DNA from 3 places in the Streptomyces sp. NPDC001714 genome. Region 3 is predicted to be linked to each of the others. Evidence: riboswitches for the same ligand, from Rfam matches in the RefSeq annotation. Region 3 holds a riboswitch; each other region holds the start of a gene.
The links. A riboswitch is a leader RNA that binds a small molecule or an ion and turns the genes downstream of it on or off. The one in region 3 is predicted to bind cobalamin.

Region 1 (3,997 bases), on a different contig from region 3:
CGGACGGCTGGACGCTGCCGCCCGCGCTCGACGTCGAGTACAACCCGTACGACAAGAAGCACAGGTGCTACGGGCTGAGCAACTCCCGGATGGTCGCGTGGATCAGGTCCTTCAGCGACGAGCTGAAGCGGGAGACCGGCCGGCGGCCGGTGATCTACACGACCACGAACTGGTGGAACCTCTGCACCGGCGGCAGCAGCGCGTTCGCCGCCGACCACGCGCTGTGGATCGCCCGCCACGGCTCGGCGGACGCCGGGACGCTGCCGGCCGGATGGTCGTCCTGGACCTTCTGGCAGTACGACAACAGGGGCAGCCTGCCGGGTGACCAAAATCTCTTCAACGGGTCGGCGGGCCGGCTGAAGTCGTTCGCCATGGGCCTCTAGCCAAGCGGCGACCGGGCCGCCGGACCGGAATCGGGACGGCGGCCTCGCCCCACCCCGCCCCTCGTCACCCCAGAATCGATCTCATACACCACCAGGACCGCCCCAGTTCACCTTCCGTTCACTCAGGTTGCCTACGGTCCAACAGCCAATGACCTCGAAAGATTGCCTGGGTAAATGGAAAACTTCTCGCTGATCCTCGCGATTGTGGTGGTCACCGCACTCGCGTTTGATTTCACGAACGGTTTCCACGACACCGCCAACGCGATGGCCACGACCATCTCGACCGGTGCGCTCAAGCCCAAGATCGCGGTGGCCATGTCCGCCGCGCTCAACCTGGTGGGCGCCTTCCTCTCGGTGGAGGTCGCCAACACGATCTCCAAGGGTCTCGTCGACGAGAACGGCATTCGTCCCGAGGTCATCTTCGCCGCCCTCGTCGGCGCCATCCTCTGGAACCTCGTGACCTGGCTGGTGGGCCTGCCCTCCAGTTCCTCGCACGCCCTCATGGGCGGTCTGATCGGTGCCACCGTCGCCTCCGCCGGCTTCGGCGCGGTCCACGGCGACGTGCTCGTCACCAAGGTCCTGCTCCCGGCGGTCGCCGCCCCCGTCGTCGCGGGCCTCGCGGCGGCGCTCTCCACCCGCCTCTCCTACAGGCTCGCGAAGAACGCCGAGGACGAGGCCACCCGCAAGGGTTACCGCGCCGGCCAGATCGCCTCCGCCGGCCTGGTCTCGCTCGCGCACGGCACCAACGACGCGCAGAAGACCATGGGCATCATCACCCTCGCGCTGATCGCGGGCGGTGCCATCGCCCCCGGCTCGAACCCTCCCACCTGGGTCATCCTCTCCGCCGGCCTCGCCATCGCGCTCGGCACCTACATCGGCGGCTGGCGGATCATCCGCACCATGGGCACGGGTCTGACCGACCTCCAGCCGCAGCAGGGCTTCGCCGCCCAGACCAGCGCGGCCACCGCCATCCTGGCCTCCTCCCACCTCGGCTTCTCCCTCTCCACCACGCACGTCGTCTCCGGATCCGTGATGGGCGCGGGCCTCGGCCGCAAGGGCGGCACGGTCCGCTGGTCCACCGCGACCCGCATGATGGTCGCCTGGGTGCTCACGCTCCCGGCCGCCGCGCTGGTCGGCGCGCTCGCCGAGTCCGTGACGGACCTCGGCGACTGGGGTACGGCCGTCGTCGCCGTCTTCCTCGTGACCGCCAGCGCCGCGATCTGGAAGCTGTCCCGCCGCGAGGTCGTGGACAGCAGCAACGTCGTCGGCACCGAGGAGCCGGCCGGTGTGGTGACCGCGGCGATCGCCGCCGTGACCCCGCCGCCCGCGGGCCCGGTGGCGGTCACGGACGACCTGACCGCCACCATCCCCGCCCCCGCCCCGGCCGCCACCGCGACCGACCCGGCCGCCACCGTCTGACCCCGAGGAAGAACCGACATGAACATCGACTGGGCAGCCATCGGCTCCGTCTTCGGCGTCAGCCTCGTGGCCACCGTGGGCCTGGTGGCCCTCTTCACCCTCGGCATCAAGGGCCTCTCCGCCCGCGAACGCGCCACCGCCCAGGGCGACTCCGCGGCCCTCGCCGTGACCGCCGCCTACCTCTGCTTCGCCGGCTGCGCGGCCGCCGTGGCGTACGGCATCCACCTGATCGTGGCGAAGGCCTGAGGCGAGAGGCCTGACGCAAAGGGCCTCGTCGGCGCCGCGAAGGCTCCTCTCCGTCCGTCGGAGAGGAGCCTTCGGCATGCCCCACCGGCCCCGTTGGGCAACCGGTGTGGGCCTTCCCACACACTCCCCTCGCAGGTCAACGGCAAGTTGACGGGTCTTCCGGGGGCGTGGTGGACTTCCGGAGCCATGTACGGCGGCAAGGGAGGAAGCCGGTGTGAATCCGGCGCGGTCCCGCCACTGTCACCGGGGTAGCAATCCCCGGAAGCCAGGAACTCCCACCGCCGGTCTCGTCGAACCAGGGCGCGGACACCCTGAGTGAGGACATATCGCCATGCGCGGCTGCCGACCGAGGTTCAGTACCCGGCCCGTCCCCGTATCCGACCCCGCGGCCGGCTGAGCCGATGGGTGCCGATCGCGTCTTCGCGTACGGCGCCGCCGCCGGCCTTCTCGGTGATCTGCTGCTCGGCGATCCGCGCCGAGGGCATCCGGTCGCCGTGTTCGGGCGGGCGGCCGGAGCCGTGGAGCGGGTGCTGTGGCGGGACCACCGCGGGTGGGGCGCGCTGCACACCGCCGTGTGCGCCGGTGGCGCCGTGGCGCTGGGCGCCGTCGCCCAGCGGATCGTACGCCCCTCCGCCGTCGCGTCCGTGGCCCTCACCGGCGCGGCCACCTGGGCCGTGGTCGGCGGTACCTCGCTCGCGCGCGAGGCCCGCGGCATCGGGCGGGCCCTGGAGGCGGGCGATGTCGAGGCGGCCCGTGCCCGGCTGCCACATCTGTGCGGACGGGATCCGCAGGCGCTGGACGCCGACGGGATCGCCCGGGCGGTCGTGGAGTCCGTCGCCGAGAACACGAGCGACGCGGTCGTGGGAGCGCTGGTGTGGGGAGCCGTGGGGGGCGTCCCCGGGCTGGTGGGGTTCCGGGCCGTCAACACCCTGGACGCCATGGTGGGGCACAAGTCGGCCCGGTACCGGCGGTACGGGTGGGCTGCCGCGCGGCTGGACGATGTGGCGGGGTGGCCGGGGGCACGGCTCACCGCCGTCCTGGCCGCGGTGGCCGGTGACGATCGGCGGGGGGCCGTACGGGCCTGGCGGGCCGACGCGGCGAAGCATCCCAGTCCCAACGCGGGGCCCGTGGAGGCGTCCTTCGCGGGGGCGTTGGGGGTGCGGCTCGGGGGGACGTTGTCGTACGGCGGGCGGGTCGAGCACCGGCCGGTGCTGAACGGGGAGGGGCGCGCGGTGGAAGTCGCGGACATCGAACGGGCGGTGCGGTTGTCGCGGCGGGTGGGGTGGCTGGCGTTGGGGGTGAGTGCGGCGAGTGCCTTGCTGCGGGGGTCGCTTTCACGGCGCCCTGGGGGTTCCTCATGAACAGCGGCGGGCTCCTCGTCGCCGGTACCACCTCCGATGCCGGGAAGAGTGTCGTGACCGCCGGTATCTGCCGGTGGCTGGTGCGGCAGGGTGTGAAGGTCGCGCCGTTCAAGGCGCAGAACATGTCGCTCAACTCCTTCGTCACGCGCGAAGGCGCCGAGATCGGGCGGGCGCAGGCCATGCAGGCGCAGGCCTGCCGGGTGGAGCCGACCGCGCTCATGAACCCCGTGCTGCTCAAGCCCGGCGGCGAGCAGAGCAGTCAGGTCGTGCTGCTCGGCAAGCCCGTCGGCGAACTGAGCGCGCGTGGCTATCACGGCGGGCGGCAGCAGAAGCTGCTCGGGACCGTGCTCGACTGTCTCGCCGAGTTGCGGGGCACGTATGACGCGGTGATCTGTGAGGGGGCGGGCAGTCCGGCGGAGATCAATCTGCGCCGGACCGACATCGTGAACATGGGGATCGCCCGGAACGCCGGGCTGCCCGTGCTCGTCGTCGGCGACATCGACCGCGGGGGTGTCTTCGCCTCCTTCTTCGGGACCGTGGCGCTGCTCTCGCCGGAGGACCAGGCCCTGGTCGCCGGGTTCCTCGTCA
Region 2 (3,997 bases), on a different contig from region 3:
AGCACCGTGCGGCGCAGAAGCGCGGGCGGGCCGAGTGGTACGAGAGCTACACGCTGCACGTGGCGAAGGTGGAGCGGAGCCACGGCTTCACGCGGGGGTAGTCCGCGGGCGCGCCCGCGGGCGGCGCGCCCGCGGGCGGCGCGCCCGCGGGCGGCGCGGCGCTAGAAGGCGATCGCCCGTACCAACTGTCCCGCCTCACCGAGCACTTCGACTTCGTCTCGGGTCATCGTCGGGTTGGCGGCCCGCCGTCGCAGGGCCTCCGTCAGCCCTTCCTCGGTGAGCTCGCCCGGATCGGCGAGCAGGGCCGCGAGCAGGTCGTGGGCCAACGGATGTACACCGAGGGCCGCTTGGGCGAGGATCACCGCGGACATGCCCCAGTCGAGCCCGGGCGGCCCGTCCTCGGCGTTGGTCCAGTCGATGACCCGGGGGCCGTCGGGGGTCATCTCCCCCAGCTCTCAACTTCGTTCGAGCCGGGGGGACCCCCATCGTTGTCCGGATGCAGGTCGAGGTGGAGGACCCGGGCGCCGGGGTCGGCCGGGTCCCGGCCGGGCACGGCGTGCAGCCGCCGCAGCAGCGAGGCGAGCAGCGCACCGCCCTCCGCCGCGTCCGTCTCCCCCGCCAGCAGCGCCGCCAGCATGGTCGGCCCGGACAGCCGCTCCACGACCAGTTCGGTACGGGATCCGGACGGCCGCACCCGGGGCGCCGGATACCCGTGCTCCCGTACGTACGTCATCACCGCGCCCTCGGCGGCCGCGTCCCCCCAGCCGTCCCGGTCCCGGCGCAGCACCCACGCCTCGTCGATCTCGTACACGTCGGCCGAACGCCCCGACCCGAGCAGTCTCCCCGTCATGGCGTGACCATAACGAAACGGTCCCCGCACAGCCCCCTCTCAGCTTCCCGTCGGCGGCCGGTAAGGTAGCCGGGTCGTCATCACCCGTACGGGGGGAAGCCGGTGCAATTCCGGCGCTGACCCGCAACCGTGAGCCGCACGCAGTGCGGCAAGCCGGACTGCCCCGCCCGGGACGTTGATCGGCTCATGTGCGCCGGCACCCGTCGTCGCACGGCACCGTCGAGGTTTACGGAGCCGAGCCGCCGGGGTGTCCCGTGCTGCCCGGCTCCCCGCAGGGAGAGGCACCGCCGACCATGACCGTCCTCCGCCGCATCGCCGGGGTGCTGGCCGCCACCGCCGTCATCGGTACCGCCACACCCGCGACGACCGCACTGGCCACCGGCACCGCGTCCCCGTCGCCGTCCGCCTCGGCGGTCCTCCCGTCAGGGCTGTACGGCGGTTCGGACCCCAGGTTCGACGGCGTCTGGCGCCAGTCGCTCGCCCTGCTGGCCCAGCGCGCGGTGGGGGTGACCCCGGCCGTGAAGGCGGTGGACTGGCTGGCCGGGCAGCAGTGCGCGAACGGCTCGTTCGCCGCGTTCCGCGCCGAGCCGACGGCGGCCTGTGACGCCAAGGTCATCGTCGACACGAACAGCACGGCCGCCGCCGTACAGGCGCTGAAGGCGGCCGGCGGGCACGACGCCGCCGCGGACAAGGCCGTGACCTGGCTGAAGTCGCAGCAGAACACGGACGGCGGCTGGGGCTACAACCCGGGCTCGCCCAGTGACACCAACTCCACCGGTGTGGTCATCGGCGCGCTCGCGGCGGCCGGCGCGAGCGCGGACAGGTCTCCGTACGACCTCCTCGCCAAGTGGTCCGTCGCCTGCGACGAGGACGGCGGCGGTGCCCTCGCCTACCAGCCGGACAAGCAGGGGAAGCCGGCCGCCAACGCCGACGCGACGGCGGCCGGGGTGCTCGGGGCCCTCGGCAAGGGGTTCGTGGCGACGGCCGGGAAGGCCCCGGCGAAGGACCGCGCCTGCGCCGACTCCGACAAGACGCTCACGCGGGAGGAGGTGGCCCGCAACGGCGCCGCGTACCTGGCGGGCGCCATGTCCAAGACCGGCCACCTCGTCTCCACGCTCCCCGGCGCCGCATCCCAGCCGGACTACGGCAACACCGCCGACGCGGTCGTCGCCCTGGCCGCGCAGGGCTGGACCGAGCAGGCGCAGAAGCCGTACGCCTGGCTGGAGGCGCACGCCGCGCCGTGGGCGGAGCAGAGCGGGCCCGCGGCCTACGCCGAGCTGATCCTGGCCGCGCACGCGATGGGCGCGGACCCGCGTGACTTCGGCGGTACGAACCTGGTGACGGCGCTGAATGCGACGGGACCGGCCCCGCGGGCCGCCGCCGCGAAGCACGCCGAGAAGCACGCCGAGGGGAAGAAGTCGGGCAACAGCGTGTGGTGGATCGTCGGCACCGGGCTCGTCGCGGGTATCGGCATCGGCTTCCTGTTCAGCGGCCGCCGGAAGCAGCAGCAGCTGTGACCGCGGTCCGTCGTGCGGCGCTGTTGCTCCTGGCCGCGCTGACGCTGTGCGCGACGGCCGCCGGGCCGGCGGCGGCCACCGGCTACCGCTACTGGTCCTTCTGGGAGCGGGACGGCGCGCGCTGGACGTACGCCACGCAGGGCCCGTCGACGGCGCGGCCCGCCGACGGTTCGGTCGAGGGCTTCCGCTTCGCGGTGAGCGAGGACTCGGCGGACGCGTCGCGGCCGCGCGGCACGGCCGACTTCGGGACGATCTGCGGGGAGACCCCTGCCGTCGGGGGCCGGAAGCGGGTGGGGCTGGTCCTCGACTTCGGTACGGCGGCGGACGCGCCCTCGGGAGAGAAGCCGCCTGCGCGGCGGACGGCCTGCGCGGTGGTCTCCGAGGACGCGACGACGGCGGAGGCGCTGGCGACGGTGGCGAAGCCGATGCGGTACGACACGAACGCGTTGCTGTGCGCCATCGGGGGGTATCCGGGGCGGGGCTGCGGGGAGAAGGTGACCGCGGCGCCCGAGGGCACGTCGGGCAGCGGGCCGTCGCTCGGGCTCACAGCCGGTGCGGGAGTTGTCGCGGTCCTTGCGGCGGGGGCCTTCTGGCAGGCACGGCGGCGAAAGAATGCGTGAGCGCCACAGCGCGGGCCGGTGGGAACTTCTCGCGCAGTTCCCCGCGCCCCTAAAGGGGCACGTCCCAGCCACAGGCAGTCGCGCCACCACCGGCCGGTGGGGGCCGCTCGCGCAGTTCCCCGCGCCCCTAAAGGGGCACGTCCCAGCCACAGGCAGTCGCGCCACCACAGGCCGGTGGGGGCCGCTCGCGCAGTTCCCCGCGCCCCTAAAGGGGCACGTCCCGGCCACGGGCAGTCGCACCACCACAGACCCGTGGGGACCGCTCGCGCAGTTCCCCGCGTCCCTTGCGGGGCGCCTCCTGGCTGCGGGCAGTCGTGCCGCTGGGGCGGTGGGGGTCCCCCGGCTCGAGCGGAGCCGAGAGTGGGGGAGGGTGGGCGCTGGGGGTCCCCGCGGCCGAAGGCCGGGGGAGGCACCCCGCAAGCGGGGGCGAGTGAAACCCCTCGCCCCCCGGCAGCAGCGCCGCTCCCCCGTGCACCCCGGTGCCTGGTGGCTCTGGTCCCTCTCTCTCGGGGTCGCCGCGTCCCGGACCACCGACCCCCTCCTCCTCGGCCTGCTCATCGCGGTCACCGCCTACGTGGTGGCCGCCTGCCGCAGCCGATCCGCCCCCTGGTCCCGCTCCTACGCCGCGTTCGCCAGGCTCGGTCTCGCCGTCCTCCTCGTGCGCCTCGCGTTCACCGTCGTCCTCGGCTCCCCCGTCCCCGGCGCGCACACCCTCGTCACGCTCCCCGAAGTCCCGCTCCCGCACTGGGCCCAGGGCATCCGGCTCGGCGGGAAGGTCACGGCCGAGGCGCTCGTCTTCGCGCTCTACGACGGGCTCCGGATCGCCACCCTCCTCATCTGCGTCGGTGCCGCGAACGCGCTCGCCAACCCGGCCCGACTGCTCAAGTCCCTGCCCGGTGCCCTGTACGAGCTGGGGGTGGCCGTCGTCGTCGCGCTCACCTTCGCCCCGCACCTCGTCGCCGACGTGCAGCGGTTGCGGGCCGCCCGGCGGCTGCGCGGCCGCCCCGACT
Region 3 (3,997 bases):
TGGAGGGCACCACCGAGGAGGCGAAGCAGCGCGGCGTCGAACGCCTGCTCCGCTTCCCCGGCCCCAAGGGCATCACCCAGGAGATCTACACCACCCCCGTCCTCGCCACGGCCCCCCTCACGATGCTCGCGTCCGGCTGGGTCACCGGCGACTCCGGCATGGGCCACGTCGCCATCACCTCGGCCAAACCCACCCTCATGCGCGGCTACTTCAACACCGTCTTCGACGCCCGCCTCACCGACTACATCGACGAGACCATCAGCGGCGTCAAACTCAAGATCCGCTTCCTGCGCGTCAACGAACGCCACCACTCCATCGCCATCGCCGCCGTCCGCGCCCTGCCCATCGACCCCGTCCGCACCCGCGTCCAGCACCTCAACATCCAGGCCGCCTCCCTGGACGACCTCGCCCGCAGCTACCAACGCGTCCACGAACTCGGCTTCGACATGGCCCTGTCGGTCGGCCGGCACACCAACGACAAGGAACTCTCCTACTACGCCCGCACCCCCTCCGGCTTCGAGTGGGAGGTCGGCTGGAACCCGATCGTCGTCGACGAGTCCACCTGGGAACCCAGCACCCACCAGGGCATCAGCATCTGGGGCCACACCCCCGTCGGCCGGACCATCGTCGACAGACTCGACCAGCTCCGCGCCGGCACCCGCTCCCTGCTCCACCCGGAGAAGACCGTCCCCGCACTGAGTGGCGGCGGCATCCCCGACGAGTGACGGCCCGGCCCGTCGCCCGTGCACAAGGCCGTCGGTGTGTCCCCGTACCGCTCCCGCAGTGCCGTCAGCGTCTCGGCCGGCCGAGCTTCGCCCGGCACGCCGTCGAGTGTGTGGGGCGCCCAGCCCGGAGGCCGGTTGACGCCGTCGCTCCGCCAGGTCCACGGCGATGACGGTGCCGACGCCGAGGACGGCGGCACCGTCATCACCGGCGGCGAGGCCGACACCGGCGGCCTCCGCTTCTCCGGCGCCCCTTCGTCGCCGTCGGCCGCCGCCCCCGACCGCCGATCGGCACGCCTTTCGACGGGTCGGCGTGCTGTGGACGAAACGGACACGAGAAGATCGTCCGACGCACGCGTCCACCCCGTCCCGGAAGGAACCGACGAGATCATGCGCCTCATCGTGGCCCGCGGCCCGGCGGAGGTGTCCGGATGACCGGCGCCGAGGAACACGTCCTGCTGCACGTCGACGGACGGGCCGCGCACATCACGCTCAACCGCCCGAAGGCCATCAACGCCCTGTCCCACGCGATGGTGCGCCGTATCGACGAGGCCCTCACCGCCTGGGAGCACGAACCCGCCGTCGAGACCGTCGTCATCACCGGCGCGGGGGAGCGCGGTCTGTGCGCGGGCGGTGACATCCGCGCCGTCCACGACGACGCCCGCGACGGCGACGGGTCGGCCGCGGCCGCGTTCTGGCGTGACGAGTACCGGCTCAACGCCCGCATCGCCCGGTACCCGAAGCCCTACGTCGCGCTCATGGACGGCATCGTGATGGGCGGCGGGGTCGGTGTCTCGGCGCACGGCAGTGTCCGGATCGCCACCGAGCGGTCGCGGATCGCCATGCCGGAGACCGGGATCGGCTTCGTGCCCGACGTCGGCGGCACCTACCTGCTCGGCCGGGCGCCCGGCGGACTCGGCACCCATCTCGCCCTGACCGGCGCCCAGATCGGCGCCGCCGACGCCGTGCTCTGCGGACTCGCCGACCACTACATGCCGTCCGGCTCGCTCCGGACATTCGTCTCCGACCTCGCCGGCCTGCCCGTGTCCGAGGCGCTCGCCCGGCAGGTACGGCAGGCGCCCGACGGGGAGTTGGCCGGGTACCGGGCGTGGATCGACGCCTGCTACGCGGCCGACACCGTCGAGGAGATCGTCGAGCGGCTGCTCGCGTACGGCGGCCCGGCGGCGAAGGAGGCTGCGGACACCCTGCTCACCAGGTCGCCCACCGCCCTGAAGGTCACGCTGGAGGCGCTGCGCCGAGCCCGGCAACTCGGCTCGCTGGAACGGGTCCTGGACCAGGAGTACCGCGTCTCCTGCGCGACCCTCGCGAGCCATGACCTGGTGGAGGGCATCCGCGCCCAGGTCGTCGACAAGGACCGCGCCCCGCGCTGGTCCCCGGCCACCCTCGCCGAGGTCACCGACGCCGACGTCGACCGCTTCTTCGCCCCGCTCGGCGAGTGCGAACTGGGCCTCGCCCCACCCGTCTGACCCGCCCCACCGGCCGTCCACCAGGCGCGAGACGAAGATCACGCCTGGTGACGCGGTCTTGGCCGTGCTCCTGACACGCGGTACGGTCTGTCCGATATCGACGACGGCGAGACGGAACCCGGTGGGAATCCGGAACGGTCGCGCCACTGTATGCGAGAGCCCCCGGGCTGCTCGTGAGTCAGACCCGTGGCCGTCGTCCTGTGCACCACCGAGATGGGACGCGAACTCCCAGAGGAGGTCCTGCCATGGCGCAGACCGTCGCTTCGCCGACAGCCACCACCCCCGCCGTTCCCGCCAAGCTGCCGCTCTCCGCGATAGCTCCGTGGGCGGTCTTCTTCGGCATCCTGATGCTGATCCTGCTCTACTTCGTCGGCGCCGAACAGGGCGCCACCTCCGTGTTCAGCGGCACGGACGTCCACGAGTGGGTGCACGACGCCCGCCACCTGCTCGGCTTCCCCTGCCACTGACGCGAGGGGCGCCGTACCACCCATGAACTCCGCAACGGTCCGGAACCTCCTGGTGCGGGGCATGCTCGCCGGCCTGGCCGCCGGCCTGCTCGCCCTCGTCGTCGCCTACCTGCTCGGTGAGCCGAACGTCGACAAGGCGATCAGCTTCGAGGACGCCCACTCGCACGAGCACGAGATGGAGGTCGTCTCCCGCTCCCTCCAGTCCACCGCCGGCCTGGCCACCGGTGTCCTCGTCTACGGGGTCGCCTTCGGCGGCATCGCCGCCCTGGCCTTCTGCTTCGCCCTCGGCCGCGTCGGCCGTCTCTCGCCGCGGGCGACGGCGCTGCTGCTGTCCGGCTGCGCGCTGACGGCCGTGTACGTGGTGCCGTTCCTGAAGTACCCGGCCAACCCGCCGTCGGTGGGCGACCCGGACACCATCGGGAAGCGGACCACGCTGTACTTCCTGATGATGCTGCTCAGCGTGCTCCTCGCGGTCGCCGCCACCCTCCTCGGCAAGCGGCTCCGACCGCGGCTGGGCACGTGGTGGGCGACCGTGCTCGCGGTGTTCGCGTTCGCCGTCGTCATCGGGCTGGCGTACCAGTTCCTGCCGGTCGTCAACGAGGTGCCGGCGGACTTCCCGGCCACCCTGCTGTGGCGGTTCCGGCTCTCGGCGCTCGCCATCCAGGCGGTGCTGTGGGGCGGATTCGGCCTGCTGTTCGGCGAGTTGGCCGAGCGCGTCCTCAACCCGAAGCCGGCGAAGGCACCGGCTGCCCCGCGTACCGTGCCCGCTCCGCACTGACCGGGAGCGCGGCACGGCGAACGACACGAGAGGGCCCACCGGAACCGTCCGGGGGCCCTCTCGCGTTCGCTCACACCGTCGTGGGCCTGCGCGCCGACGGCCGGCCCCACCTGAACCGACGTCGGCATCCCGCCGAACCGGTCGCTCACCCCCGTTCCATCTTCGAACAGCGGGCGCCCGGTGAGGTACGTCTGCTGTGAACCGGCCGTGAACCCGCCGTGTCTTCGGCGCGCGGCCGGTGCCGCACTCGCGTCCGAGACCGCTGACAAGGAAAGATGGGCCGCGAGTGATCGATCAACGACTGCGGAGGAAGTGGACTCATGCCGCATGAGCGAGCGGGCCGGCCGGCGGCTCCGGAGGACCTCGTCGACGTGGCCCGGCTGGTCACGGCCTACTACGCGCTGCACCCCGACCCGTCCGACCCGGGCCAGCGGGTGGCGTTCGGCACCTCGGGACACCGTGGGTCGTCGCTGACGACCGCGTTCAACGAGGACCACATCGCGGCCACCAGCCAGGCCATCTGCGAGTACCGGAGCGGCCAGG

Region 1: another riboswitch for cobalamin. It lies ahead of ACFY0P_RS19050 (cobalamin biosynthesis protein); the one in region 3 lies ahead of ACFY0P_RS06265 (CbtB-domain containing protein).
Region 2: another riboswitch for cobalamin. It lies ahead of ACFY0P_RS12450 (prenyltransferase/squalene oxidase repeat-containing protein); the one in region 3 lies ahead of ACFY0P_RS06265 (CbtB-domain containing protein).

Annotation. Positions count from the first base shown of each region.
Region 1 is NZ_JBIAUL010000006.1:491,941-495,937, reverse strand. Features, by position in the region: gene ACFY0P_RS19065 (lysozyme) at 1-383, shown strand, start outside; gene ACFY0P_RS19060 (anion permease) at 558-1,802, shown strand; gene ACFY0P_RS19055 (hypothetical protein) at 1,821-2,048, shown strand; cobalamin riboswitch at 2,203-2,343, shown strand; gene ACFY0P_RS19050 (cobalamin biosynthesis protein) at 2,450-3,409, shown strand; gene ACFY0P_RS19045 (cobyric acid synthase) at 3,406-3,997, shown strand, end outside.
Region 2 is NZ_JBIAUL010000004.1:178,216-182,212, forward strand. Features, by position in the region: gene ACFY0P_RS12440 (antibiotic biosynthesis monooxygenase family protein) at 1-101, shown strand, start outside; partial or broken gene ACFY0P_RS12445 (phosphotransferase) at 162-850, opposite strand; cobalamin riboswitch at 905-1,036, shown strand; gene ACFY0P_RS12450 (prenyltransferase/squalene oxidase repeat-containing protein) at 1,144-2,367, shown strand; gene ACFY0P_RS12455 (SCO2322 family protein) at 2,364-2,987, shown strand; gene ACFY0P_RS12460 (energy-coupling factor transporter transmembrane component T) at 3,418-3,997, shown strand, end outside.
Region 3 is NZ_JBIAUL010000002.1:378,648-382,644, forward strand. Features, by position in the region: gene ACFY0P_RS06250 (VOC family protein) at 1-725, shown strand, start outside; gene ACFY0P_RS06255 (hypothetical protein) at 861-1,157, shown strand; gene ACFY0P_RS06260 (enoyl-CoA hydratase/isomerase family protein) at 1,154-2,209, shown strand; cobalamin riboswitch at 2,277-2,418, shown strand; gene ACFY0P_RS06265 (CbtB-domain containing protein) at 2,455-2,676, shown strand; gene ACFY0P_RS06270 (CbtA family protein) at 2,699-3,454, shown strand; gene pgm (phosphoglucomutase (alpha-D-glucose-1,6-bisphosphate-dependent)) at 3,775-3,997, shown strand, end outside.